DNA from 3 places in the Saccharophagus degradans 2-40 genome. Region 1 is predicted to be linked to each of the others. Evidence: riboswitches for the same ligand, from Rfam matches in the RefSeq annotation. Region 1 holds a riboswitch; each other region holds the start of a gene.
The links. A riboswitch is a leader RNA that binds a small molecule or an ion and turns the genes downstream of it on or off. The one in region 1 is predicted to bind thiamine pyrophosphate.
Positions count from the first base shown of each region.

Region 1 (9,760 bases):
TAGGGCGCGCAAATCAAAGTGCAGTTCGCAGGCACCGCATATTCTGTTGGGGTTGTCGCCGCCGTGAATGCAGCCGAGGTTGAGTGTAGGCACGTTAATATCAAAACCCGCATGTTGGTAGCGGCTTTGTAATTCGCTGCGAAATAAAATTAACTCGTTAAGTACTTGGGTCATGGTGTCGAGGGCGTTGTGGCCAAGTGCTGGGTTGGATGAATGCCCCGCTAACCCTTGTACGCGCACGCTCTCCATCATAATACCTTTGTGCATGCGAATTGGTTTTAATTCCGTGGGCTCACCAATCACCGCGCAGCGCGCCTTGGGTCTGCCCAGCGCGGCCAGTGCGCGCGCGCCGCACATAGATGACTCTTCGTCGGCGGTGGCCAAAATCATTACCGGTTGCTGCAACTTATTAAGGTCTAAGCCTTCTAATGCCGCTAACACCACAGGGAAGAAGCCTTTCATATCGGTTGTGCCCAAGCCGTAAAAGCGCTGCTCTTTTTCGGTTAGCTGGAATGGGTCCTGCTGCCAGCGGTTGGGGTCGCAGGGCACGGTATCGGTGTGCCCGCTAAGCACCAACCCGCCAGGGCCAGTGCCCCGCGTTGCCAGTAAATTGTATTTACCGGCAAAGCCTTCTACCGGCAAAATTTCTATTTTAAAGCCCAAATCTTCAAACCATTGAGCTAATAGTTCCACCACGCTTTTATTGCTCATGTCATATTCGGCAGACGTGCAGCTAATGGATGGGGTGGCGATAAGTTGTTGCAGGCGTTGTTTAAAAACAGTGACGTCGCTAGGCGCAATATTGGGCATGGTTCACGTAGATCCTTGCAAAGTGATACGGTGTTAGAGCTTCTTAGGGAAAACCGCTACAATCGATTGAGGCTAAAGCAGCCTTCTAATCATAATCCAATTACTGAATAAAAACCCTAAGGGTTGTTATGAGCGCTAAATTATCTGTCGACCGCGTATTAGATTTGCGATCCACACTGTTGGATCTTGTAACCGATGGCATTGTTAAGCAAGAAGATGCCAATGTGTTAATGGGGGCACATCGTACGCGCGAACAAACTGCCATGCACCCCTTGGTGTACCTTAGCACGCAGCAGTTGGCCGATCAGAAAAACCACGAAAAAGTTGTGGATGAAATGCGCCTCACTGCGTGGCTGGCCGATAAAGCCGAGCTGATGATTTACCACATAGACCCAATGAAAGTGCCGGTAGCGGATGTAACCGAGGTGATGTCCTACCAGTTTGCCAAGCGCCACGGCTTGCTGTGCGTAGATGTAAAAGCCGACTATGTAGTCATTGCAGTAACCCAACCATTTGCCAACGAGTGGATAGAGCAGTTGCAGCAGCTAGTGCGCCGCGATATCCGCCGCGTTATTGCCTTGCCCTCGGATGTCGAGCGTTATCGGGTAGAGTTTTATTCGTTGGCGCGCTCTATATCGGGCGCTCAAACCGGTGCCAGCCAAGGTCGCGGCAGCGGCATTGCCAATTTTGAGCATTTGTTGGAGCTGGGCACACTCAAAGACCCAGAAGCTAACGATCAGCACATTGTGAATATTGTAGATTGGCTACTGCAATACGCGTTTGATCAGCGCGCCAGCGATATTCATATTGAGCCGCGCCGCGAAATAACCCGCATGCGTTTTCGCATAGACGGGGTGCTGCACAATATTTACGAATTCCCTGCCTCGGTGGCAACGGCGATTGTGAGTCGTATTAAAATTCTTAGCCGCATGAATGTGGCCGAAAAGCGCAAGCCGCAAGATGGCCGAATTAAAACCAAGCGCCCAGATGGCAGCGAAGCCGAGTTGCGGCTATCTACCATGCCTACCGCGTTTGGCGAAAAATTGGTTATGCGTATTTTCGACCCAGAAGTATTGCTGCGCAGCTTTGAAGACTTGGGCCTAGGGGGCGACGACTACAAACGCTGGTCTGAAATGATTAATAAGCCGCACGGCATTGTGCTGGTAACTGGGCCTACCGGCTCGGGTAAAACCACCACGTTATATTCATCGTTGCGTCAGTTGGCAACCGACGAAGTGAATGTGTCTACCATTGAAGACCCAATAGAAATGGTGGAGGACGCGTTTAATCAAACGCAAGTGCAGCACAATATAGGTTTAGATTTTGCTGCGGGCATTCGCACACTTATGCGACAAGACCCCGACATAATTATGGTAGGTGAGATTCGCGATTTAGAAACCGCGCAAATGGCTGTTCAGGCTGCGCTCACCGGCCACTTGGTAATATCCACATTGCACACCAACGACGCGCCAACGGCCATGACGCGACTGCTAGATTTAGGCGTGCCGAGTTATTTGTTGCGCGCCACATTAATTGGCGTAATGGCGCAGCGCTTAGTGCGCACGCTGTGCCCGCATTGCAAAAAAGAATCGACCATTTCCAACGAAGATTGGGAAGGCATGGTTAAACCTTGGAAAGTCGCCAAGCCCACTAAAACGTTTGAGCCAGAAGGCTGTTTAGAGTGCCGCAATACCGGCTACCTTGGCCGCCAAGGCATTTACGAAATATTGGGTATGTCGGAATCGGTGCAGCAATTGGTAGGAGATCATTGCGATCTTGCCATATTGCGCCAGCAAGCTATGCGCGAAGGCATGCGCACACTGCGGCTTTCGGGCGCGCAAAAAGTTGCGCAGGGCATGACAACCGTGGCAGAAGTACTGCGCGTAGCACCACCGCCGGAAAAATAAATTGCGAAACAGGTCGGTAATTAAACCGGAATAATGGTCGGATTAATGCTTGGATTAATATTTGAGATAATAAAAAGGTAAGTAACATGAAGCGTGCCAGCAGGATTTGTACACTTGGAGTGTTAGCAGCGGCAATGTTAGCGGCCTGCAGCTCTGTGGAAATAGACCCCGCCGTGGTGCAGTCGCAAATTACCCCGAATGTAACTGTAGAAGAGCACCGCAAAGCACTGCCCATTGCAAATGCGCAGGTGCTGTTTAACAAAAATACTAACCTGTTAGGCGGTTGGAACCATGTGGCGAACTTCCCCGACGAATTCGCAGGCTTAAAATTTCCATCGGGTATGTATCGCATAGATAGAAAACCCGCGCTCAATCACGGCGAGCACCAGTACTCCACCACGTTGATAAAAAAATACGGCGATTGGCACCATCAACACGCCAACGGCATAACCGCACAGTACGCACCCGTGCCCTTCGCCAATGTGGCCGGTATTGAAATGGTACTACGCATAAACAGCGAAACTAGCAACCTGCCCAGCCGCAAAGAAATAGCCAAAACCTACGATGATTTAGTGCCCAAAGCACAGCTAGAAAAACTTGATGATGGCCAAGTGCATTTATCCATAGCACTGGTTGGTGTAGGCGCAGAAAGTGTAGAAACCCCTACGTTTAATGCCGATTATTTGCTGTCGTTAGATGCAAAAAAACAAACCGACGAATGGCTGCATATATTTATCCCCGCCGCAGAGCTAACCCGTTTTAGCGAAGTGAACTACAACAAAACCCCAGTAAACGCCCACCAAGCCAACCCAATCCCCGTTACCAGCCTACGCCTAATGGCCGAAACCAGCAGCACCAAAGTAATACGCAACCTAATACCAAACAACTTCGATGCGAACACACCGAAGTTGTTTAAGGAAGTAGGGGTGGAGTTGCAATATTTATCAATCGTTAAACGCTAATCGCTAACTACTAGTGATTAACGATTAGCAGCTAGCGATTGGTTAATATTGCACTTCTTTTGCCGTATCCAACCAGCCACTCAATGCGTCTATATCTGCAGTAGAAAGTGTGCCCGCTACTTGTTTTAGTTTGAGGGTGTTAACTACGTAAGCGTAGAGTGCGTCGGAGTAGTCGCGGCGGGCGCGGAATAGGCTGCGTTGTGCGTTTAGTACGTCGACTAAATCGCGTGTGCCTACCTCATAGCCAGCTTGCGTTGCGCGCAGGGCGCTCTCGCTAGAGGTAATAGCCTGCTTGCGCGCTTTTACAGTGGCCACGCCGGTCATTACTTCCAAGTGGTTAGAGCGTGCTTGCTGAATAATATCTCGCTGCGCTTTGTTGAAAAGCTCGCGCGATTCCCACGCTTGAGCATTGGCTTGGCGACGTGAAGCATGAGTGGCGCCACCGGCATAAATTGGCACTTTTAAAGTAAGGCTAAGGGTTTGGTTTTCTGGGTTTGTTTCGAACCCACTACCTATTTCGGTGGTTTTATCCGAATAGCTTACGCCTGCAGTTAGCGTTGGTGCGTGATCCGCTCTGCGCGCCTTGGCATTTTGCTGTGCGGCTTCGGCATTAAGTGACGCTGCTTTTAAATCAAAGTTATTTGCCAATGCAAACTCTACCCATTGGTTGCGATCGGCAGGTTCTGGTGCCGTTACAGGGAAGTCTGCACGCATTGGGTTGAGCGACCGGTAAGGGCGACCCGTAATAACTTCTAAGGCTTCGAATGCAATACCTAAGCGGCCTTCAGCAGCTAGGCGGGTTGCGGTTGAAGAGTCGAAAGCGGCTTGCGCTTCGTGCACTTCGGTAATGGCGGTTAGGCCCACTTCAAAGCGTTGTTTGGTTTGCTCTAACTGATGTTTAAGCGCTTCTTCTTCAGATTTAGCCGTATCGAAATTATCTACCGCAGCCAATGCATCAAAATAAGCTTGAGCAACCCGCACTATTACCTCTTGCTCGGCGGCAGCATAGTTAACCTCAGCAATTTGCGCCCTAGCTTTACCTTGCTTATAGGTATGCCAGCTTGCAAGGTTGAATAAGGTTTGGCTAAGGGAAACGCTATAGCCGGTAGTGGTGCTGTTTTGTGTGGTGCTGGTTTCTGTTGGGGTAGCATTTATATCGTATTCAGTTGTTGTATTTTCGCTATCTGCCCAGCTCGCTTCGGCACTTATTTGTGGCAACAAACCTGCGCGACCAATGTTTTTGTTTTCTTGGCCCGCTTCTAACGCCGCTTTGGCAGCCAAGAATGAGTGATCGTTCTCGAGCGCTTGCTGGTATATCTCGGCCAGCGTTTCCGCTTGGCTGTGTTGAGCTGCGGCGGCAAATCCAAAGGCCGCGAGCGCGATAATTTTTTGTAAAGACTTGTTCATTACTGATCCTTGCTGTTGTTTAGGCCCTGAGTAATAAGTACGCATTCTAGCTGAATAGTTAGCATCTTAACGTGAATTGAAAGACGAGAAGGTGCAAAAAATCGACAAAGCCTTGTTATGGAGGCACTTACTCAGAATTACACCCTAAAGGACGCGCGAACTACACAAAAAGATTCACTTGTTGGAATTTTTGTTGCCTGCTTTCACCATTATTTGATATTTCCCTAAAAATCTTCAGGGCCGCGGGCTCTGCATGCTCGTAGGTAAGCGGTGTTTTAGTCGCTGTGTTGCTAGCCAGTGTCGATGTATCTTGCTGCACGAATTGAAACACATTTTGCAATTGCGCAGGGGGCGTAAATGATAACTGGCGCTTAAACAGGCTGCTCGGCGAAAAATCGTAGGTAACCGGTGGCGTGCGCACGCTTGGGGTGTAGCGTGTTTCTTCTATGCCGGGTGTGGCTGTGGGGGCGGGCACCACGCGACCCACGCCTTCGTAAATTACCGAAGGCCTAGGCGAGGGGGTGGGTTTAGCGAAGGGGTGCGCTAAGCCCGATTGTGCAAGAAGCTTGTCTGCCATGGTGCGTTGGTTGGGTAATTAAATATTCTGTTGTTGCGCTGCCGAGGGCGAAACGGGTTGTTTAGTATTGGCGAAGCGGAATCAACACCTAAGTATAGGCCAGTATAGCGCGTGTGGTGCCAATCGCCGTCTGGGCCTTTACACCTGTGGGTAGCTTCCCTACACTGGGCGTCATTCTTGTCGGGGTGCTAGTTTTTGTGTGCTTTATTTGCGTGCAAAACAGGCTGAGAAAAACCCGTTGACCTGATCCGGCTAGTACCGGCGTAGGGAACGAGAAGAGTTTGGCGCTGTTTTCTGCCCGTTTACCACACGAGCCTCCTCGCGCGAACTCTGCCTTGTTTACTCACCGTGTACTTGCAACACGTGCTGAGTATATCGAATGACACCCACCGCTATTTTATCTATTGCCGCAAGCGACTCTTTTGGCGCCGCTGGTATTCAGGCGGATATCAAAACAGCTATGGCTCTGCACGCATACTGTGCCACGGCCATTACCGCTGTTACAGCACAAAACTCGCTGGGTGTTGCCGCCATTCACCCCGTACCTGCCAATATATTAAGCGCGCAGTTTACGGCGGCCGCACAGGGCTTTTTGCCGGCTAGGTTAGGTGCCATAAAAATTGGCATGCTCGGCCACGCCGAGGCATTGCCCGCTGTGGTGAGCTTTGTGCAGCAGCTAGCCGGGGCGATTCCAGTCGTGGTTGATACCGTACTTAACGCCTCTAGCGGTGCGGTATTACTGCCGCCTTCGGCGGTACGCGCTTATCGCGAATCACTTTTACCTTTAGCCACGCTCATAACCCCCAACCTACACGAAGCTGCACTTCTATTGGATGCGCCGCTAGCTACCAGCGAAGCCCAGCAGCGCGAGCAGGCGCAGGCCTTATTGCAATTGGGGTGTGGTGCTGTGTTGTTAAAAGGCGGCCACTTCGAAGGCAATAGCGCATCCGACTACTTAGTTACCCCGCATGGCGAAGCGCGTTTTTCTTCCTCCAAAATTCAAACCAATAACAGCCGTGGCACAGGTTGCAGTTTAGCAGCGGCTATTGCGGTGGGTATTGCACAGGGGCAGCCCTTAGAGCAAGCGGTAGAGGCGGCTAAAAATTACATAAGCGCTGCTTTGCAGGGGGCTGTGGGCTGGCAATTGGCGCAGGGTAGTGGGCCAATATGTCACGGTGCTAACAGTGCTTCAAGCCAGCAACTGCATTTAGGCCAAACCGATCATTAAAAAGACGATAGCAAAAAGATTTAGTTAAAAAACAAATTACATTCATTTCGTTACGCGAGAGAGACACCTCATGACAACCGATACATTAGAAAAACCACGCTTGAGTGATACCGCACAGGTAGACAGTCAATCCATTGCGCCGTTTCCAAATTCTAAAAAGATCTACGTGCAGGGTAGTCGCCCAGATATTCGCGTACCTATGCGCGAAATTAATTTATCTATAACGCCAACGGAATTTGGTGGCGAACAGAATCCACCCGTGCGTGTTTACGACACTTCTGGTGTGTACACCGACCCCAATGTAAAAATAGATGTGCGCCAAGGTTTGCCCGATGTGCGCAGCGCTTGGATAGCCGAGCGCGGTGACACCGAAGTGCTGCAACAAAAAAGTTCGTCTTTTACCCAGCAGCGCTTACACGATGCAAGCTTGGATACCTTGCGTTTTAATCACCAGCGCCAGCCCCTTAAAGCCAAGCCGCGCGCAAACGTAACGCAAATGCACTACGCGCGCTGCGGCATTATTACCCCAGAAATGGAATATATTGCCATTCGCGAAAATATGAGCTGGCAGCAAGCCAAAGAGCAAGGCGTGTTAGATCAGCAGCATGCCGGCGAGCATTTTGGCGCAAACATCCCAGATGAAATTACACCAGAATTTGTGCGCTCTGAAGTGGCCTGCGGCCGCGCAATTATTCCTGCAAATATTAACCACCCCGAACTAGAGCCAATGATTATTGGCCGCAACTTTTTAGTAAAAATTAACGGCAATATCGGCAACAGTGCGGTTACCTCATCTATTGAAGAAGAAGTGGCGAAGTTAACCTGGGGCACGCGCTGGGGTGCCGATACCATTATGGATCTGTCCACCGGTAAAAATATTCACGAAACGCGCGAGTGGATTATTCGCAACTCGTCAGTGCCCATTGGTACAGTACCTATTTACCAAGCTTTAGAAAAAGTAGATGGCGTAGCCGAAGATCTAACGTGGGAGATTTTCCGCGATACCCTCATCGAGCAAGCAGAGCAAGGGGTTGACTACTTCACAATCCACGCCGGTGTACTGTTGCGCTATGTGCCGCTTACCGCTAAACGGGTAACAGGTATTGTGTCGCGCGGCGGCTCGATTATGGCTAAATGGTGCTTGGCGCATCACCGCGAAAACTTTTTATACACCCATTTCGAAGACATTTGCGAAATTATGAAAGCTTACGATGTGAGCTTTTCTTTGGGGGATGGCTTGCGCCCAGGCTCCATTGCCGACGCCAACGACGAAGCGCAATTCGGCGAGCTAGAAACACTGGGCGAGCTTACCAAAATTGCGTGGAAACACGATGTGCAGGTAATGATTGAAGGCCCAGGCCACGTACCAATGCACATGATCAAAGAAAACATGGATAAGCAATTGCGCGAATGTGGTGAAGCGCCGTTTTATACCTTGGGGCCGCTGACTACCGATATCGCCCCAGGCTACGACCATATTACCTCGGGTATTGGTGCGGCCATGATTGGCTGGTACGGTTGTGCCATGCTTTGTTACGTTACACCCAAAGAGCATTTGGGTTTACCCAACAAAGACGATGTAAAAGAGGGTATCATCACTTACAAAATTGCTGCCCACGCAGCGGATTTGGCCAAAGGGCACCCCGGCGCACAGCTGCGTGACAACGCACTCTCTAAGGCGCGCTTTGAATTCCGTTGGGAAGATCAGTTTAATTTGGGCTTAGACCCAGATACTGCGCGGTCTTATCACGACGAAACGCTGCCAAAAGATTCCGCTAAAGTTGCGCACTTTTGCTCTATGTGTGGCCCCAAGTTCTGCTCGATGAAAATCACCCAAGAGGTGCGCGATTACGCAGCAGAACACGGTACAGATATTACACCAATCGCCGAAGATGAAGTGGTACGAATGATTGATGTAGAAGCCGAAATGCGCAAGAAGTCGGAGGAGTTCCGCGAGAAGGGCAGTGAGATATATGGGAAAATCTAGCTAACAGCTAACAGCTAACAGCTAACAGCTAACAGCTAACAGCGATTGCGGGGCTTGGCCCCGCAAAACACAGTGGATAAATAATGGAAGACTTGCCAGTTACACTTAATCGAGATGATGTAGACGTGCTCGATGAAAAAATTGTTTGGAACGGTTTTTTCAAAATGCACAAACTGACATTAAAACACCGTAAATTCGATGGAGAGTGGACGGGAGAGATTTCCCGTGAGCTGTTCCATCGCGGCGAAGCGTCGGCGGCGGTACTGTACGACCCCGAGCACGATCTAATAGGCTTGGTGGAGCAGTTCCGTGTGGGTGCTATCGATTCTTCCTTTGGCCCGTGGTGCCTAGAAGTGGTGGCGGGTATGTTAGAGGAGGGGGAAACCCCGGCAGAGCTAATCAAGCGCGAGCTAGAAGAAGAGGCTGGCGTAACCGATGCGGAGATTATTCCCATCACTACGTATTACTCCACCCCCGGCGGCTGCAGCGAACTCATCCACCTGTTTTGTGCCACCTGTAACCTAAAGGGGCGCGGTGGCGTTTTTGGGCTAGACGACGAAAACGAAGATATATATTTACACGTTTTGCCAGCCGACGAAGTATTTGCTGGTATGCTTAACAGTAGAGCCAACAACGCAGCCACCCTAATAGGCTTGCAGTGGCTACAGCTTAATAGGCAATCTCTAATGGCTAAGCGCTAAGTTAGCAGCGCTAGCGATTGGTGATTAGCGACTATAGATTGTTAACAGAGGTAACTATCATTCGTGGCATTAGTTAATCAGCGCAAATTGCCCAACAATCGCGGCTACAGTGTGGACATACAAGGCCATCACGCCCTGTGTGAAATGAACTTCCACCGTTTATTGCGCTTAATGCCCGGCC
Region 1 covers NC_007912.1:449,258-459,017, forward strand. The annotation lists gene argE (acetylornithine deacetylase) at 1-810, opposite strand, end outside; gene SDE_RS01925 (GspE/PulE family protein) at 939-2,717, shown strand; gene SDE_RS01930 (hypothetical protein) at 2,852-3,679, shown strand; gene SDE_RS01935 (TolC family outer membrane protein) at 3,722-5,086, opposite strand; gene SDE_RS01940 (hypothetical protein) at 5,247-5,663, opposite strand; TPP riboswitch at 5,835-5,950, shown strand; gene thiD (bifunctional hydroxymethylpyrimidine kinase/phosphomethylpyrimidine kinase) at 6,043-6,891, shown strand; gene thiC (phosphomethylpyrimidine synthase ThiC) at 6,962-8,878, shown strand; gene SDE_RS01955 (NUDIX domain-containing protein) at 8,962-9,579, shown strand; gene SDE_RS01960 (DUF1249 domain-containing protein) at 9,643-9,760, shown strand, end outside.

Region 2 (9,760 bases), 1.2 Mb from region 1:
GGGGTGGCAAAATACGACGTTACAGAGTTTGTTCCTACTATGGCAGCTAAAAGTTGCGCGTCGTTACTTGAATAGGTGTTCTGTAATTTGCGAGGAGCAAATAATGGTAACAACCGTTTTTCTGGCAGGTTATGGCAATTCTACTTGTGGCCATTGGCAGCGCACTTGGTTTGAACAAACGCCAAATAGTGTATGGGTAGAGCAGCAAGCGTGGGATAACCCCAATCGCGACGACTGGGTAAGCGCGCTCGATACAGTGTTATCACCTTTGACTGCACCCGTACTCATTATTGCTCACAGCCTTGGGTGCAATACTTTTATAGAATGGTGCGCTACACAAAATAAACACTCGCTTACAAAAATTACTGGTGCGCTGTTGGTTGCCTACCCCGATGTGCTAGATAAAAGCTTTCCCACCGCTATTCAAGGTTTTAGTTCACCGCCCTTAACCCCTATTCCCGTGAACGGCCTGGCTATTGCCAGTACCAACGACCCGTATATAACCTTCGAGCGCGCACAGTACTTTGCCGATGCTTGGCAAATAAAGTGTATTAGCGCTGGGGCCGTGGGGCATATTAATATCGCTTCTAATATTAACGATTGGCCAGAAGGTAAAGTGTATTTGGCTAAGTTTAAGAATCAATTGATGTTGTAATTCGGTACCTAACCCATTGCAAAGGAGAGTCGCTATGGACGCAGCAAAGCTAGCTTTAGATTACATAAAAGTACTTATCTGGCCACTTTTATTGGCATTGTCTTTTCTTTATTACGGCGAAGCGCTAATTGAAATTTTGAAAAGCAGGGAAGTAGATGCTTTTGGATTGAAAATTGGCAAGCAGGTAGAAGCTGTATCCGATAATTATCAAGCCGAGCTCGATGCGCTTAAAGAGCAGGTTGCGCAGGCGTGTGATGGTAATGACAACGGTGTGCTAGATAAAATAGCTGTAATAGAAAGGCAGCTCACCAAAGAGCTAGATCAGGTAAAAACTACCGCCTATGCCGCGCAAGCGCCAGATGTGAAAGTTAGCCGAGCGCAAACAGTGGAAAAGCTAGAGCGGGAGGGTTTTGAGGCGATACTTAATCGCGATATTAAGTTGGCTATCGACTCGTTTGGCAAGGCTACTGAATTATGGCCTAGCTACCACAATGTGGCTGAAATACATCAGTTCTTAAAATCTAATCAACGCGTGTTATCGCGTAAAGATGCACCGCAGTGGCAAACTATTAACGAAAAAATATTGGCCCAATTTACTTGGGGTATGCCGCGCGACTTGCGTGAAAAATTTGTATCTAAAAAGGACTATTCCCGATGATTAATATTGGCATTTATATTTATGATCGTGCCGAGGTGTTAGATTTTTCGGGGCCGTTTGAGGTGTTTAGTACAGCCACTAGAATGTGTGAAAACGATACGCCGTTTAATGTTTTTTTAGTGGCGCAACAGTTGCAGCCAGTGGTGGCGCGGGGTGGGTATCGCGTGCTGCCAGAGTACGACTTTAGCAACCACCCATCCATTGATTTACTTCTAGTGGTGGGTGGCGTGCACACTGACGAAATGGACAAAAGCGATGTGGTGGCGTGGTTGGCCTTGCAGGCGACTAAAGCTAAGTGGGTTGCTTCTGTATGTACTGGGGCATTTCTATTGGCGCAGGCGGGCATTATTACAGACCAAAGCGTTACCACCCATTGGGAAGATATCGCCGATTTGCGCAAGCAGTTTCCAGCATTAAATGTGCAGAGTGATGTGCGTTGGGTCGATGAAGGACGCCTTACAACCTCTGCTGGTATATCGGCGGGTATAGATATGAGCTTGTTTTTAGTCAGTAAACTACATAGTAAGCCGCTAGCCGAAGCGACGGCTCGTCAAATGGAATACGATTGGGTTAAATCTAACGCCTAGTCTTTGTGAAAGCCCTCTTAATATCATCTGCGGCGCCAAGTTAACTCTGTTAATATGGCCGCATTCCTCCGGCCTGTGGCCGTATATTTCCTTTTACAAAAGAATCCCCCATGAAACTACTTGTTCGAAACCTAGATCGGTCTACCACCGAAGACGAAATTCGCGTGCTTTTCGAAGCCTTTGGCCCACTGCAATCGTGCGTAATCGTTATGGATAAAGCCACCGGCCAATCTAAGGGCTTTGGCTTTGTAGAAATGCCTAACCCTGGGCATGCAAAGGCTGCCATTAAAAGCTTAAATGGCGCAAAAGTGGGAGCGAGTAATATTCGCGTTAAAAAAGCTGATGAAAAGCCTGCTGAATAATTGCAGCGTAGGAAAATACTATGTCTAAGTTTTTCTTTAAGGGGCGTGTGGATGCGAGGCAAGATTACCGCAGTTACGGTAACAAAACCAAGCCCGAGGCAAACCCCGGTAGCGAGCATAACCCCATTGAGCTTTGGGTAGATAACGCTGAACGTGAGCAAGAAATTAAAGCATTATTAGATCAGCACGAGGTGTTTGCTGTGGTGCATGTGGATGCAGCCACAGAAGAAAATATCCAGCAATTAGATGCTGTACTGGCTACCCCTAAAACCGTCGTGTTAGAAAAAACACCCAATCGCAACGACCCATGCTTATGCGGCAGTGGCAAAAAATATAAAAAGTGTTGTGGCTAGTTTGGTTGGAAAGCCTGTAGATAATAACGAATATTTAAAATTAAAAATAAGTAATGTGAGTGAACATGAGTGCCTTGGGGAATAAAAATGTACCATTAGCCAATAGCGTAGTTGTACTCGATTTTGAAACAACAGGGTTATCTCCCGATATGGGAGATAGAGCAATAGAAATAGGCGCGGTGCGTTTGCACAATGGCGAAATTGTCGATCGCTTTCAGGCCTTGATGAACCCCGGCTTCCAAATATCAGGTTTTATTGCCAGTTATACGGGTATAGATAACAGCATGCTCGCCAAAGCGCCGCCGTGTGATGAGGTGATGGATGCATTCGCCAATTACATTGGTAATGATAATCTTGTGGCTCATAACGCTTCGTTCGATAAGCGTTTTTTAGATGCCGAGCTGTACCGTATTGGACGCAGCTATAGTGGTGACTTTACTTGTTCGCTATTGGCCGCCAGGCGCTTATTTCCCAATGCGGAAAACCATAAATTGGGTACACTGGTAAAACACACCAAGTTACAAAGCGATGGTGCATTTCACCGGGCGCTGTACGATTCTGAAATGACGGCCAAAGTGTGGATGGTTATGTTAATGCAGTTACAGCAAGCCTACGGCTTAAACCATGTGCCGTTTTCGCTTATTCAAAAAATAACTAAAACGCCTAAAAAGTCGGTGCATGGCCTGTTAGAAAAATTTGTAGCAAAGCAATAACTGCTAGTAGTGTGACATTAGTTAATACAGCAAGAAATGCAATTGTACATTAAATGGAGGTTAACCAAGTGATTGATTTATCGGTGCGTTATTTTCACTTTGTGGGCATTTTTATTATGTTTGCGGCACTGTTTGGCGTACATTTGTTATTGCGCCCGCAAATAGATAAGCAAACACTTAAAAAACTTGTCGTGCTAGACCTGGTATATGGGGCATGTGCGCTGTTTGTTTTGGCTATGGGGTTGGCGCTATGGCTTTGGGTAGGGAAGCCTTCTTCATTTTACAATACCAATTGGATACTGCATTTAAAGGTAAGTTTATTTGTATTGGTGGGTATTATTTCGGTTGTGCCGACGTTATTTTTTATTAAACAGCGCGATCTACAAGCCGAGCTGATTGATGTGCCCAAACGTATTATTACTATTGTGCGTATCGAGTTGTGCATGTTGGTTGTTATACCATTGCTGGCGGTGCTTATGGCTCACGGTGTTGGGTTTGGCTAGCCTGCGGGGGCTGGGTCCAATGTAGCCATTAATAATGCCTGCTATTATGCTTGGTATTTGCAAATAGCCGTACCATAATGGGCGCATTAACCTAAAACGAGTTTTTTCTATGCAAAGCTTAAGTATTCTTATTCAGTCTTCACAAAGCGATGCTTTTCAACCAGAAGATGCTATCGCGTTGGCCAAGTCTTTGGGGCGCTACCCAGAAGTAGACCGAGATAAACAAACTGGCGAAGTGGTGCTAAATTTTTTTAGTGAAAACCTGCCTTTGTTGTGGTCGCAATTAGTAAAAGGCATGTTTAACGATGAAGAGCTAGGCGAATGGTTGCAGTCGGTGAGTATTGTTGTGTGCGACCCCGTAGATGGCGGGCGTGACGAGTTGCTGTTGTACCATTTCGATGAAGATGAAGAGCTCGACGAGTTTTAATTTTGCTATTCACGCAAGGTATTTGCCTTGCGTGTAGTAATGCACATCTCTACGCTGCTATTTAACCGCCAAAGTTATTCCGTAATAGGTTTATTTTCTGGTGAGTCGTTAAGGGCGTACCAAAAAGTTTCTACCCAATACAACATCTCTGCGAGTAAATCACTTAATTTCTCTTTGCTGTGGCTTAGCTTGTTTACGCACAGGGCATCAAAATGAGGGTGCCCCATCGCAGCGTATTCCCAGTCTATAAGTACGGGGCCGATTACACTTTCAATAATATTGTCTGCAGTAATATCGTGGTGGGTAAGCAGTGGCGGTGGCCAGCTGGGGCTTGCTTGCGCGCTATCTAGCTTGGCTGCAAATTTTCTGTATTGCTCTAATTGCTGTGAACTAATTAACGTATTATTTGGTTGCTTTTGCAGCTCTATGTAGTAGTAATTTAAATGTTTTGCGTAATCTAAGCTTGTGATTGTGCCTTGCGTGTTAATAGCTTGGAATTTTTTTACAAGCTCCAGTAATTTCTTTACTTGTTGTGGGTTTTCGAAGTCGTCTTTAGTCCAGGTACGACCTTCTACCCATTCAAATACGCTGTAAGTGTAGTTGGGTGAGCTATATATAAGCTTTGGTGCTACTTGGTGCGGCGCAAGCAGATCGCAAATGGCGTGCTCGCGCGTACGGTCTATGCCAAGCATAGCGGAATAAGGCGAATTTATTCGCAGTTTATAACGCTTGCCCTGTGCCTTAATTAAATAGTTTTCGTTGGTTAAACCATTGGGCACTTTTTCTATAAGGCTTGGTGCTTGCTTTAATGGTAACGGCCACAGTTGCCATTGCGTAAGTGCTTGTAGCAGGCTTATTTTTGTCATTAAGCATGGTTCGACGCTGGGGGCTCTTGTTGCTGTAGCAGGCGAGCCCAAGTTATAAGGCCTACCACTACTAGGATAAGGTATACCGCCATGAGTAGGGCTGTAGGGTACAAGCCTCTATCAATGTATAAGTACAGGGCCACCGCATCAATTACTAGCCAATACAACCAGTTTTCGAATACTTTTTGTGCAACCATGTACGTGGTAATTACTGCACCCCAAGTAGTGAAGGAATCTAAGTAGGGCCACGCAGCTGTAGTATTTGTTGTTAAATAATAGCCAGAAGCCCCACTTAAAATAAATATAGCACCTAAAGCGAGGGCGTGTGTTTTTAAAGGCCAAGTAATAATAGGTAATGTGGGCTGGTCGGCTGACGCTCTGTTCCAGTTCCAAAAGCCATATACCGCCATGCCCATGTAGTACACGTTTAAAAGAGATTCCATAAATAAGGAAACATCCCAAAACACATAGGTAAATAGAGCGGTACTTATAAGTGCGCAGGGCCAGCCCCACACATTTTGGCGCATAATTAAAATAAGGTATGCCAAGCCAAGGCCCACTGCAATGTGCTCTATAGGCGATTGTTGCAGCAGGCCGGTAATGGCTTGGTTAAAAAAATCTGTCATTCGAAAGCGTTGTAACCAGGAATAAATTTAGTAACGAATACGCATTTGCCGTATTTTTCAAAACTCCACGCCACTATATCATTAATTACGCGCATTACGTCTTCGTATTCGCCCACCATAATGGTTGCGGTTGGAACAGTACTTACCTCAACGCCTGTGTAGGTGTTAATTTGATCGATGGTGGCCTTAATAATATCTAAATAATAATCTTGCAGTGGGTACAGGGTAATTTCTGCGGTTAGTTTCATGTGCTACCTCTACATGTTTACCCGCGCAATTGCGGGTAAACATAGCTGTGTTTATTTGTTAAAAGCTTAAACTGGCGCTTACACCAACAGTGCGTGGCGCGCCTTTCTGGCTGTAAGGTTCGGCGGCGTAAAACTTACGCGGGTCGTTACCAAATTCGTGGTCAAAGTAAAAGCCACGCGTTTCTACTGTAACGTCTGTAAGATTCTTAGCCCATAGCGCAAATTCAATCTCATCTAATTGATAAGCAATTCTCGCGTTTAGCAAAGTGTAAGCGCCTGCTTTTTCTTCGTGGTTGGCAGAGAAATAAAAGTCATCTTTGCCTTCTATTTCAAAGCGCGCGCTTAGCAGATCGCCAAATTGAAAAGTAGCGCCAGTGCTGTATTGGTAGTTTGGCGCATGGGGTTGATCGCGGCCGTCCATATCTTTGGTACCATCGACATGGCTGGTATTGCTAAACTCTTTAAAGCTTGTTTGCAATAGGCCTACATTACTAAATAGGGTGATGTTTTCTACAGGGCTCCACAGCAGTTCCATCTCTGCACCATAGTTTACGCCTTCAGCTGCGTTGTTAATGGAGTCGATGAATTGAATGGTACCATCCTCCTCGTAAGCGTTAGATTGCTTCACTTGGATATCGTTACGCAGTTGGTAAAACAACGCGAATTGGCCCGTTACGGTATTGTCTAGCCATTGGCCTTTTGTACCCAGCTCGAAGTTCACCATGGTTTCGGTATCGAAGGTCTTATCTTCTTCTTCTAAGTCAACTTCAGTATTAAAGCCGTTGCCTTTGTATCCGCGCGACACTAAACCGTAAACCATTTCGTGATCGCTTATTTGCACCTCTAGCGCCATTTTACCGCCCCAGAGCGTCTCGCCTGGGTTAAATGTGCTGCCGTTGCTGTCGATGAAATCCGAACTAATTCTTTCTAAGCGCAGGCCAGTCACTAAGGTGGTCGTCGCGCTTAAGGTAGAGCGTACTTCACCGTAAATTGCCGAGTTGGTGGTGGTGTAATCGCTAGTATACGGGGTGACTTCGGGTACGCGAGGTAGAGAATAAAAGTCGTATGTGGAATCGTTATTAACGTGAGTGCGGGTAAGCTCTACATCTTGGCTGCGTACATAGGCACCAGCAACCCAAGCAAATTTGCTATCGCCCTTCGAAATTAAACGCACATCGAGTGCGGTATTGCTGTTGTCGCGCTCGTAGTTATCCGTGGTGGAGTATTGCTGTCCTTCGCATTCGGAATCGATTGGGCAAATGTCGCGGTAGGCCCAATCTTCATCGTAGCCATACTCAATTTCAGATTCCGCCACGCTGGCAACCACTTCCAGGTCAATCATATCTGAGCCGCTGTAAGTAGTATGCAATGCAGTAGCTAGGGTGGTTTGGCGATCGTGACCGGGCTCATCGGATAAGGTTTTGCGATTGTTGTCGAGCGAGAAGGCATCGTAGCCGTTATCGACATCTATGTAGTAGGTAACCCAGCGCATGGCGAGGCTTTTGCCAAAATCAAAAGTAAGCAGATTTTTAGCACTAAACTCGTCAATGTTGTTGGTGTCTTTGCGGTCGAGGTGGGTGTTTTCAATAAACCCATCGCTATTGGTTTGTTTCACCGCTGCGCGCCAGCCGGCAACGTCGTTTATGGGGCTGCTAAGTGTTAAGCCTGCATCAAAAGCGCCATAGGTACCGAAGCCAGCGCTAATTTTACCTGAGGGAGCGTCGCTTACATCGTTGCTCACAACGTTTACTAAGCCTGCCAGCGCATTTGCGCCAAATAGTGTGCCCTGTGGGCCGCGAAATATTTCCACTTGTTTAGTGTCTAGCGCGGTAATACCGGTGGAAATGCCGGTCATGTCTATACCGTCTAACATTACGCCCACGGATGGGTTAACTGGGTCTACGAACTGGCTGCGCTCGCCGATACCGCGAATCAAAATAAAGCGGCCGCGGGATGCGCCAGTGGAGTAGTTAACGTTGGGCGCTAAGTTGAATACGTCTTCTAGGTGTTGGGTGTTACGCGCAGCCAGTGTGCTGGCATTTACGATAGATACACTGTTGGCAACGCTTAGTGCGTTTGCATCGCGCAATTCACCGGTAACAATTATTTCTTCTAATTTGTCGTTGGCGAATGAGGTTTGGCTAGCAAGAGCAACGGCTAGCGATAAACTGGTGAGAGAAAAACGGGATAAGCAGGTGTTCATGTCAGGTCCTTTATATTGGTAAGATCAAGGGCCCGGCTGTATGCGTGGGGGAGCAACTTCGAAGTTGTTAAGTTGCCTATAGTTTTTATCCTATTCCTACGCCGGTACTAACCGGATCAGGTTCGAAGGGTATAAGCACATAAGTACTAGTCTCAGGCTTCGCAGCCTCCCCTAAGGAGCGCGCGAATCATAGCGCACTTAGGGCAGTTTTTGAATTCTTCGCTTCAGCTTAGGGCCAAAGAGGGTGCGGGCTGACGTCAAAATGAGCGTGGTTATATTGGGGTGTAAACGGCGCCGTTTTGCCTTAGGGCGGACTATCATGTTCATGTTGCGCCAGTATTACTTCCTAGAATTATTATCCTCGCAGCCAAGTGTGATATACGCGGTAGTACCTGTTTAAAATTTGGCCTAAGCCATTTGGCCGATACTGCTTCGCGGCGTTGGCTGCTAGCATAGGTGGTGAATTTGGCGCCAATAACGCTTTTTACTAAGAAAGTGTGATTAACATCCCTTTTTGGCGCGTATTTGTACGTTTTTAGGTCGGTAAAACATATAAAATGCATACGTTATTTCTAATTGTACGTATTTGAATGTTTTCTATACTACTTTGGTCGCTGCACAAATTTTGATCTTGTGGTATCTTGCGCCGCCTTAAATGAACCCCCTAGCTAGAGAGAATTCAATGTATCGCTTCGTCCTGAGCAGCATATTTTTTGTGTGGATATCAACCGTAAATGCCGCGCCAGACCCAGTATTAAGTCAAACACTGCAACAAAAGCAACAAGAGCTTGCTGCACTCACTAAGAAAGTTGATGCCGCTGCTGCTGTGTTAGCCGATGAGCAGGCGAATTTAGCTCGCCATGCAGAAGGTTTGGAAGAGGCGACGCAAAGCCTAGTAGAGGCTGAGCGCGAAATGAAAGCGAAACTTCTTGCCGCTGAAACAAACCCAGATGAAACCGCAATGCGTGAATCGGTATTGGCTTCTATTCGCTACAACCGTTTTGAGGCGCGCGTTAAGCGCTACACCGGGCGCAAAGAGGAGTCTGAGCAATCTGTGGCTGCAGCCGAGCAGGCTTATCAAAACCTTACTAAACAGCAGAAAGATTTGGAATTTGTTATTAGTGAGCTAAGCAGTAAACGCGATGAATTGGCCCGTAAAAAAGTAGCGGCCTCTACTAATGTGCAAGTTGCGCAAAGTGTATCTGCACCAGCGAAAGCGGCAGAGGTGGCAACGCCAGTGGCTGCTAAAGCGGAAGCGGCTAACACCCAAGTCGTTAAAACCGAGGCTCCTAAAGCTAAAGAGCCAACTGAGCAAGCGGCAGGGGTTGGTACTTGGCCCTACTTATCAAACGCGAGCGAACAAGATATACGTTACGCGCGCACCTATATTGCCGAGCTAGAAGCCGATAAGGCTAAAGGTGAAATCGATTCTGCACCTTTAGTGGAAGTAGAGTTGGTAGCAAAAAATTCATTTGGTAAAAGCGATATGGATTACTTAGGTGACGATCTATATATGCTTACCAAAAAAGTACGTGCCGGCAGCCAGCGTTTTGCATTAT
Region 2 covers NC_007912.1:4,339,101-4,348,860, reverse strand. The annotation lists gene SDE_RS17865 (YciI family protein) at 1-75, shown strand, start outside; gene SDE_RS17860 (RBBP9/YdeN family alpha/beta hydrolase) at 104-655, shown strand; gene SDE_RS17855 (hypothetical protein) at 690-1,313, shown strand; gene SDE_RS17850 (DJ-1/PfpI family protein) at 1,310-1,900, shown strand; gene SDE_RS17845 (RNA recognition motif domain-containing protein) at 2,011-2,262, shown strand; gene SDE_RS17840 (PBPRA1643 family SWIM/SEC-C metal-binding motif protein) at 2,283-2,615, shown strand; gene SDE_RS17835 (3'-5' exonuclease) at 2,681-3,328, shown strand; gene SDE_RS17830 (DUF2214 family protein) at 3,397-3,831, shown strand; gene SDE_RS17825 (hypothetical protein) at 3,941-4,258, shown strand; gene SDE_RS17820 (choline/ethanolamine kinase family protein) at 4,333-5,124, opposite strand; gene pnuC (nicotinamide riboside transporter PnuC) at 5,124-5,750, opposite strand; gene SDE_RS17810 (YkoF family thiamine/hydroxymethylpyrimidine-binding protein) at 5,747-5,998, opposite strand; gene SDE_RS17805 (TonB-dependent receptor) at 6,057-8,201, opposite strand; TPP riboswitch at 8,278-8,384, opposite strand; gene SDE_RS17795 (hypothetical protein) at 8,884-9,760, shown strand, end outside.
Region 2: it holds a riboswitch for thiamine pyrophosphate, as region 1 does, so the genes downstream of both, SDE_RS17805 (TonB-dependent receptor) here and thiD (bifunctional hydroxymethylpyrimidine kinase/phosphomethylpyrimidine kinase) in region 1, are expected to answer to the same signal.

Region 3 (9,760 bases), 1.4 Mb from region 1:
GCACTGTGCTTGTTGCGCCCTATGGTGCTAGGCTTGGCAAAAAAATATCGGAAAAACGTTTAAAAGTGTTTTTTGCGAGTTTGCTGTTTGTTGTTGGTGCAAGGCTGCTGGTGAGTAGTTTTATGTTTCCCGTTTAATCGACTGGCTAATAATTACAATGGAGCAGAATTAGGAACTGCAGAATAATAGCCGGCGCGCTCAGAAGCATGGATGGGTACGTCGTAAAGCTCGGATAAAGCTGCATCGGTTAGCAGGTCTTCTTTGGCACCTTGCCGGGTTATCTCCCCATTTTTTAAAAAAATTACCTTGCCTATTTCGGGCACAATTTCTTGTATGTGGTGGGTCACCAAAATTAGGGTTGTGCCTTTGCTGCAGAGGCTGCGTATATCTGCCAGTAATTGAAAGGCAGATTTTAAGTCTAAACCGCTGGTGGGTTCGTCAAGAACAAGTACTTTGGGGTTGTGTACCATTGCTCTAGCAAGCAGCAGCCTGCGTTGCTGACCGGTAGAAAGCAATAGGTATTGGCGATCTGCTAAGTGAGCGATACCAAGCTCTTGCATTATTTTTATTGCTGCGGCTTTGTGTTGAGGTAAAACTTGGTGGTGACTGTGAATACCAACCGAGCCAAAAAATGCCGAAACAACCACTTCTAAACCATTGGCTAGGGTATCGTGTTTTATTTGTGACTCGAATGAAACTGTGCCCATTTTTTTGCGCAGGATGTCCACCTTAATGCGCTCTTCACCAAAAAGTTTTAGATGGCTGTCTGGTTGTACTACGGGGTATATTTCGCGGTTAATTAATTTTAGCAGGGTGGTTTTGCCCGCGCCGTTAGGGCCAATAATCGCAACAGATTCGCCTTGCTCTAGGGTGAGGTTTAAGTTGTTAAAAACTTGGGTGTTGCGGCGATAAACTTGCGCGTTGCGCACTTCCAAAATAGGTGGTGTTACGCTCATTTTCGTTTATCCATTTCTATGTCTGCACGGCTGCGTAAGGTTTCTTTTTTTCTAATATCGGCGAATGGGTCTGGGCTGTTTTCTGTTTGGTTTTCTGCTTTATTGTTTTTGGCTGAGTTCGCCTGTTGCTTGCTGCTTTTGGTTAAGGGCTCTTTTGCGTTTTTGATGCGGTTGTGAATATTAATGTAATAGTAGAGCGCGGTTATTGCGCCAAGCGCTAACCATTTAAGTATATAGCTAAACAGTAATTGTTGACCGCTGCCAGATAGTTTTTGGTATTCCAAAAAGTCGTGGTGGATGGCGTTAATTAAGAAGTAGCCTAGAAATAGGGCAGCAGTGGAAATAATAATTTTTTTATAACGCTTCCATACGTAAGTGGCAGCAACCGATTTGGCAAAGAAATTAATCACGGTTTAACTCCAAAAAGACAAGCCAAGTGCGGCCAGTAGCATAATGATGCTTTTGTCTTTCAGCTCGCTTTTTAGTTTGTCTTCCTCTTCCTTTACTATAACTTCGAGCAAGTCTGCATCGTATTCTTCTGGCCTTTTGCCATGCAGATAAATACGTGTGGTTGCGCGCGCTATCGCTTTTTCGCGAATGCGCGTGTCTATTTTGCGTTTAAGCCCGCCTAGCTTGCGTTTAATTAGGCTTTGTTTGGGTTTGCTCTCGTTAGGCGAGAGCGGAGTATTGTCGGTCATGGGCGCCATCAGTATAGGTGTGTGTGCCCCACTGTTTAACCGCGATTACAAGGTTGGTGCCAAAAGGGCTGGCCTACGGTTGGCGTGCTGGCGCTGGCTGTTTGGCGTTTAACCATAAGGCCTGCCTTATATGCTTGGCGGCCTGCTTCAATTGCCAGAGCAAATGCTTTTGCCATTCCCGCGGGGTTACTTGCTTTCGCGACAGCGGTATTCAGTAAAACGCCATCATAGCCCATTTCCATGGCTTGCGCCGCCTGTGATGGTGCCCCTAGGCCTGCATCTATTATGAGCGGAATACGCGGCAAGCGTTCGCGCAGTGTTTTAAGCTGGTAGGGGTTAAGTAGGCCTTGGCCGGTGCCTATAGGGGCGCCCCAAGGCATAAGCACTTTGCAGCCTACATCTACCAATTTGTGGCAAACCATAAGGTCATCGGTGCAGTAGGGTAAAACATTAAAACCCTGGGATATAAGCTCGTTTGCCGCTTCTACTAGCGCGAAAGGGTCGGGCTGGAGAGTGTAGTCATCGCCAATGACTTCGAGTTTTATCCAGGGGGTGTCGAATATCTCGCGCGACATATTCGCTAAGGTAATGGCTTCTTTAGCCGATTTACAGCCAGCCGTATTAGGCAGTAGGTGGCAGCCGGTTTGCTGAATCGCCTCCCAAATGGCTTGGCCGTCACGGTTGCTGGGGTTTTGTCTGCGCAGCCCCAGTGTAACGATATTACAGCCCGAGCTAGCAATGGCATCTAGCATGGATTGCGGCGATGGGTACAGGGCCGTGCCCAACAGAAAACGGCTGCTAAAAGCGGTGTCGTATAAGTTCAAAGGGTCTTGAATATCATGCATGACTAGCCGCCTCCCACGGGGCTAACTATATCGATGGTGTCACCAGCGGTTAGCTGAGTAGCTGTATACTGGCTGCGGGGTACAAATTCATCATTCACGGCTACCGCTACAGGTAGGCCATCTGGGTTATGTATTTGTACCAGTGACGCCAGTGTCGCTTGAGAGGCAAGCTGGGTAATAGTACCGTTTACGCTCACTTGAATATTGTCGTTGTGGGTCGAATCAGTCATACAGTGCGAGTGCCTTCGGTGTTTGAATAGCTGTAGGGCTTGTTGTATATGCGTCTAAAGTGCGGCGATTAAAGTGGCTGGCAAATGGTGATTTAGCTCTGCCTAGGCCCGCTAGTTGTAAAGCGTATTCCACCGCACTTGGCGCTAATAAATAACCGTGCCTGTACAAGCCATTGGCTTGAATGACTGGCGTACGATTACTTGAGTTAGCTTGTGCCAAGGTAATACAGGGCATATTATCGATTAGCGCGGGGCGTAAATTTGTGTCCATTTCTACTATGCGCGCCTCGGCGAATGCGGGGTTGAGCGTGTACAGGGCGCTGCATAACTCCAGCGCAGATTGCACAGACATGGGCGAGTTATCATTACTTTCTATTTCGGTGGCGCCAACAATAAATTGATTGTTAGGCTTAGGCACAATATAGAGTTTGTAGCGGGGGTGCATAAGCCGAATAGGGCGGTGCAGTTTTACTTCGTCGGTTTCTACCCAAATAACTTCACCCCGCACCCCGCGCACTTGCCTTTCTTTACCTGCGCCAACGCCACGGCAGTCAAACCATAAATCAAATTGGCTTGCATCTATGTTGTCTATTTGTGCTTCGGGCGCAAAGCGCACAGGGGTGTTAGCGTGTATTTGTACATTATGGTCAATAAGCCATTCGAGTAACTTATCGAGAAACACGCGGTTATTTAACGCCGCTTCGTTGGGGAGGTATAAACCGTGGCTAAAATGTAAGTCAGGCTCGAGTTGGGCTAATTCGTGCGGGGCAAGCCACTGGCTTTGATTGTTCGCGCCCAAGTGGTGCTGCAAATCTTGGTGAAACTGAAGTAATTCCGACTCATCTTGTGGGTGGGCCACAACAACGCTACCGCGCTTGCTATACAGGTGCTTAAATAGTGCTGGTAGCTCTGCCAGCCAGCTTTCCCACAGTGTCATGGAGTGCAGCCCCATGTCATAAATTGCCCGCTCAGATACAACCACTTCGCTCATGGGCGATAGCATGGCTGCTGCAGTGTATGCTGCATTGTGAGGGGTAGAAAGCGAGCCCGCGTCGAATAAAGATACGCGATGGCCCAAAGCAGTAAGGCGCCACGCAAGTAATCGGCCCATTAGGCCGCCACCGGCAATGGCTGCGTGCACGGGCGATTCGGCCCGTTTATGTAAGGAGGTATTCATATGCTGTTGCCTACGCAGGTTCTAGCCTGATCAGGTCGTACGGGTTTAATCTCAGCCCCAAGAGAAGTATGGGGCACCCCGACAAAGTGAGCGAAGTCTACTGCTTGCTATGGTTTGTCGCAAGCGGGGTTTTGATTGCCAATGGCTTTGGCCTCGTGCAGCAAGCGTGAGTAAGCTTCTGAACGTTCAATTTCTACACAGGCTGTAGCCTCTTCGCGACTCATACCCGATGCTTGAAGTGTGTGTGCACATAGCTGCAAGCTGGCTTCTAGTGTTTCTGGCACAACTTGATTGGCGCCTGCGTGTAGTAGTGCTGTTGAATGTTGTTCGTCTTTGGAGCGCACCACAATTTTTAATTCTGGATGATGCTGGCGTGCGCCATGGGTTGTGCGAATGGATGCGTGGGAGTCATCCATGGTAACAAGCAGCACGCTGGCGTTATCTACACTGGCCATATGCAGCACTTCCTGCTTGCTGGCGTCGCCTAAAAATATATGTGCGCCTTGTTTTTGTAAGCGCCGTACTTCATCTGCGTTAGTGTCGAGCGCAATGTAGGGGATGGATTGTTGCGTAAGAATATGTGCTACTGCCTGCCCAACGCGGCCGAACCCCGCGATTATTATGTGGTCGTGCAGTGCATCGGGCGCAGCGTTAGGGGTTTGTGACAGGTTGTATTTATCGGCCAGCCACTTGCCAAACATGGCAAGAAATGGGGTGAAAATCATCGATAAGCCGGCAACTACCACCATAAATTGGCCAATATTAGGTTCAATAAGTTGGTAGCTTAAGGTTGCCTGCCCAATTACCACAAATGCAAATTCACCGGCTTCAGAAACAATTAAGCCTGTGCGCAGCGCATCTTGCCAGCTTAACCCAAATAAGCGTGCAAATAGTGTGGCAATGGTTGCTTTTAAGGCTAGTAAACCCACAACCGATAATACAACCCATACGCCGTACTCGAAGGCCATAACCAGGTCTAAATTCATGCCCACGCCCATAAAAAACAGGCCTAAAAATAAGCCTTTAAACGGGGCGATTTCGCTTTCTATTTGATGGCGAAACTCGGTTTCTGCGAGCAATAAGCCGGCGAGGAATGCACCCAGTGCCATAGATAAGCCCGCAAGGCCGGTAATCACAGAGGTGGCGAGAATAACCAGCAGCATAAGGGCGGTAAACACATCAATATTGCGCAAGCGGGCGACGTGGCGGAATAAAAAACTCAACAAAAAGCGGCCCACAAAAATAATAAAGCCAATAGTGATGGCTGCCTTTAAAAGGGCGCTGCCCACCGTTAGCCATAGGCTGCTATCGCCACTGGATGTATCGCCGAGTATGGTGAGCAAAATTAAAATAGGGACAACGGCTAAATCTTGAAAGAGCAGAATGGCAAAGCTTGCTCGACCATAGGTGGTGGCACTTTCGCTGCGCTCGTGCAAAATCTGCATCACCATGGCAGTGGAAGAAAGCGCCAAACACAAGCCGATAATAACGGCCGCTTCGATGGTATTGCCCCACCAAAATGCTAAGCCGCTAATTATGCTTGCGCTTACTAATACTTGCGCCGCTCCCAAGCCAAAAATAAGCTTGGAGAAACTTTTTAAGCGCGCAAATGAAAGCTCTAAACCGATGGTAAACAGTAAAATTATCACGCCGAGTTCGGCGAAGTGTTGTACGGCGTTAGCATCGTGAATAACAGCTGCGCCGTAAGGGCCAATAATAGCTCCTACGGCTAAATAGCCCAGAATAGGGCTCATTTTTATACGTTTAAATAGGGGTACAACTATAACAACGGTAAGTAAAAAGGCGATGGTCTCGTACAGGTAGGGAATGGTCATCGATGTGTGTTCTGCTTCCATCATATACGCCTATGTTGTGTTCCTGTATCAACGTGTTAGTTGTTTGTGGTTAGCTTAGTATTTAACTAGTTAATTTTTGCGGATAGTTCACCCTCGGCAAGCTTAATATGAATGGTTTCGCCTTTTGGGGTGTCGGCCGGCGTGCGTATAACCGTGCCGTCAGCCTTAGTCGTTATGGAGTAGCCGCGCTTAAGGGTTGCCAGGGGGCTAGCAATATCAAGCAGTGCAACGGCTCTTTGCAGTCTGTCTGTTTTTTTATCTAGCAAACGGCTAATGGCTTGGTTTAATTGTAAGCGAAGTTTTGCGAGATCTTTTTGATGCTGCGCAAGCAACTTTTGAGGGTGCTGCTGGGTTAAGCGCTGCTCGCGGTTTCTAAGTGTGGTGCCGTCTTTTTGTAAGCGCAACTGTATGGCGCGGGTAAGACGAATTTCTAATTGATCCAATTGTTGCGCTCGCGCATTTAGGCGCTCGCCAGGGTGCTTTAGCCTTGTGCGCAGGTGATTTACTGCCTGAGCGTATTGGCTTAAACGCTGGTGTAGGCGCTGTTTAAGCTGCTTGGCAAAATGTTGTAGCAATTGGTCGATATCTGTTTTGTTTGGGCACAGCAGTTCAGCCGCAGCCGAAGGGGTGGGGGCGCGTAAATCTGCAACAAAGTCGGCAATGGTAAAATCTACCTCGTGACCCACTGCGCTCACAATGGGTATATCGCATTCGTAAATGCGGCGCGCCAGCGCTTCATTGTTAAAGGCCCATAAGTCTTCTATCGAGCCGCCGCCGCGGCACAGCAAAAGCACATCAAAAAGGCCTGAATTCTCGGCAATGTCTATTGCCTGTATGAGTTTTGCGGGCGCGTCATCCCCTTGCACAGGGGCAGGGATCACCGTTACCGGAATACTGGGGAAGCGGCGCTGTAATACCGATAGTACATCCCGCACGGCAGCCCCTGTGGGCGATGTGATAATGCCTATATGGTTTGGCAGTGTGGGAATCGGTTGTTTATCTGCCTCGTTAAACAGGCCTTCATTTAGTAACTGTGCTTTTAGGGCTTCGTAACGCTGTTGTAATAGGCCAAACCCAGACTCTTCCATGTGCTCGGCAATAAGCTGAAAATCGCCGCGACCCTCATACAGGCTTACGCGGGCGCGCAGCAGCACTTTATCGCCCGCTTTTGGGCGAAATTTTACCTGCTGGTTGCGGCCCTTAAACATGGCACAGCGCACCTGTGCGCGCTCGTCTTTTAGGGTGAAGTACCAGTGGCCAGAGGCAGGGGCGCTAAAGTTAGAAATTTCACCTTCTACCCAAATAAGGGGCAGGTGTACTTCAAGCAGGTCTTTTACTCTGCGGTTAAGCTCTTCCACAGAAAAAGTTTTGCGCTCGCCGCCACGCTTGGCTGTAATTTGGTTGGTTTGGCTAAAAATATCGTTTTGCATGCGGGCATTCTAGGCGGTTTTGGATTGCTTTGGCATGCCTAGAATGAAATTTCCGGCACATTTACTGGTTGCGCTTGCACTTTCGCGCGTGTTTGTTCATTTAGGGCGACTTTTCGTGTTTACCAAAGATGGTGCAAACGCGTATAATTGCTCGTTTATCTCGCAGGCACTGGCTTACCTTAAAACGCCATTGCAGGCTCTACTCATGACTCTTGAGGTAGTTACTCCTATGTTAAGGATTGCTCAGGAAGCGCTCACGTTTGACGACGTACTGCTGGTTCCCGGTTATTCTAATGTCACAGCAAAAGATGTGGATTTGAAAACCCGGCTAACCCGAGAAATCACGCTTAATATCCCCTTGTTATCCGCTGCTATGGATACCGTTACCGAGGCCCGTTTAGCTATTGCATTAGCGCAAGAGGGCGGTATTGGTATTATTCATAAAAGCATGACCATCGAAAAACAAGCGGAACAAGTGCGTGCCGTTAAGAAATTTGAAGCTGGTGTGGTTAAAAACCCCATCACTATCGATTCTAGCTGCTCGATTAAAGACCTTATTGCCCTTACCCGTCAGCACAATATTTCTGGTGTGCCGGTTTTAGATAACGGCGATTTGGTGGGTATTGTTACCGGTCGAGATGTGCGTTTCGAAACCAACTTAGATGCAACTGTAGCCAGCATAATGACACCGAAAGAAAAATTGGTGACTGTGCTAGAAGGCACCGCAGCAGATGAAGTGCGCGCGCTGTTACATAAGCACCGCATAGAAAAAGTGCTGGTTGTTAACGATAAGTTTAAATTGTGCGGCCTAATTACCGTTAAAGACATAAATAAAGCCGAAACCTACCCAAATGCCTGTAAAGATGCTGATGGCAGTTTGCGAGTAGGTGCGTCTGTGGGCACAAGCCCAGACACAGATGATCGCGTAGCAGCATTGGTTGCGGCGGGTGTAGATGTGCTAGTGGTAGATACCGCTCACGGTCACTCACAAAACGTATTAAATCGCGTAACCAAAATTAAGAAAGATCACCCGCAAGTTCAGGTGATTGGTGGCAATATTGCTACAGCTGACGCGGCAAAAGCGCTTGTGGAAGCCGGTGCCGATGGCGTTAAAGTAGGTATTGGTCCTGGCTCTATATGTACCACCCGTATTGTAACGGGTGTAGGGGTGCCGCAAATTTCTGCAATTGCAAATGTTGTAGACGCATTAAAAGACACTGGCGTACCGGTGATTGCCGACGGCGGTGTGCGCTTCTCTGGTGATGTGGCCAAAGCCATTGTCGCCGGTGCAGACTGCGTAATGATGGGGTCTATGTTTGCGGGTACCGAAGAAGCGCCAGGCGAAGTGGAGTTGTATCAAGGCCGTACTTACAAAAGCTACCGCGGAATGGGGTCTTTGGGCGCCATGGCTAAAACCCAAGGTTCGTCGGATCGCTACTTCCAAGATTCCAGCCAAGGCATGGAAAAATTAGTGCCAGAGGGTATCGAAGGTCGCGTACCTTACAAAGGCCCGTTGAACGCTATTGTGCACCAATTAATGGGTGGCTTGCGTGCAGCAATGGGTTACACCGGTTCTGTCACCATGGAAGAAATGCGCACCAAACCTCAGTTTGTGCGTGTCACTTCAGCGGGTATGGGTGAGAGCCACGTACACGATGTAAGTATTACTAAAGAAGCGCCAAACTATCCTGTTTCTGGCCGTTAAATAAAAAGCCGGGCTATATGCCCGGTTTTTGCTTTCCCCCTATTTTTTTGCAATCAGAGAACACAATGCCCAATACCGATATTCATTCTCAGCGTATCCTTATTCTTGATTTTGGCTCCCAGTACACTCAGCTTATTGCGCGTCGCGTGCGCGAGGTGGGGGTGTATTCTGAAATCCGAGCCTGGGACGTTTCGGACGAAGAAATAAAAGAGTTCGCCCCTAAGGGCATTATCTTGGCTGGTGGCCCAGAGTCGGTAACTGCAGGCTTTTCACCCCGAGCACCGCAGTTAGTGTTTGAGTTGGGTATCCCTGTTTTGGGTATTTGTTACGGCATGCAAACTATGGCCGAGCAGTTGGGCGGTAAAGTTGAGTCGTCTAACGTGCAAGAATTTGGTTACGCGCAAGTTAAAATTGAAAACGAATGCGCGCTTATAAAAGATATTAAAGATCATGTAGATGATGGCGGCGCTGCGCTTTTAGACGTGTGGATGAGCCACGGCGATAAAGTGGTTGCTATGCCCGAGCAGTTCACGCTTATGGCATCTACGCCTTCTTGCCCAATTGCCGGTATGGCGTGGGAAGAGAAAAAGTTTTATGGCGTTCAGTTTCACCCTGAAGTTACCCATACATTGCAGGGTAAGCGCATTTTTGAACATTTTGCATTAGAGCTATGTGGTTGCGAAGCCTTGTGGACAGCGGCAAATATCGTTGAAGATGCAATCGGGCGTGTGCGCGCTCAGGTTGGTGACGACAAAGTATTGCTGGGTTTGTCTGGCGGGGTGGATTCTTCTGTAGTGGCCGCGCTATTGCACAAGGCTATTGGCGATAAGTTAACCTGTGTATTTGTTGATAACGGCCTATTG
Region 3 covers NC_007912.1:1,875,554-1,885,313, forward strand. The annotation lists gene SDE_RS07590 (sulfite exporter TauE/SafE family protein) at 1-137, shown strand, start outside; gene SDE_RS07595 (ABC transporter ATP-binding protein) at 153-956, opposite strand; gene SDE_RS07600 (hypothetical protein) at 953-1,366, opposite strand; gene SDE_RS07605 (hypothetical protein) at 1,370-1,654, opposite strand; gene SDE_RS07610 (thiazole synthase) at 1,690-2,499, opposite strand; gene thiS (sulfur carrier protein ThiS) at 2,502-2,729, opposite strand; gene SDE_RS07620 (FAD-dependent oxidoreductase) at 2,722-3,906, opposite strand; TPP riboswitch at 3,897-3,997, opposite strand; gene SDE_RS07625 (monovalent cation:proton antiporter-2 (CPA2) family protein) at 4,014-5,762, opposite strand; gene xseA (exodeoxyribonuclease VII large subunit) at 5,828-7,192, opposite strand; gene guaB (IMP dehydrogenase) at 7,422-8,897, shown strand; gene guaA (glutamine-hydrolyzing GMP synthase) at 8,963-9,760, shown strand, end outside.
Region 3: it holds a riboswitch for thiamine pyrophosphate, as region 1 does, so the genes downstream of both, SDE_RS07620 (FAD-dependent oxidoreductase) here and thiD (bifunctional hydroxymethylpyrimidine kinase/phosphomethylpyrimidine kinase) in region 1, are expected to answer to the same signal.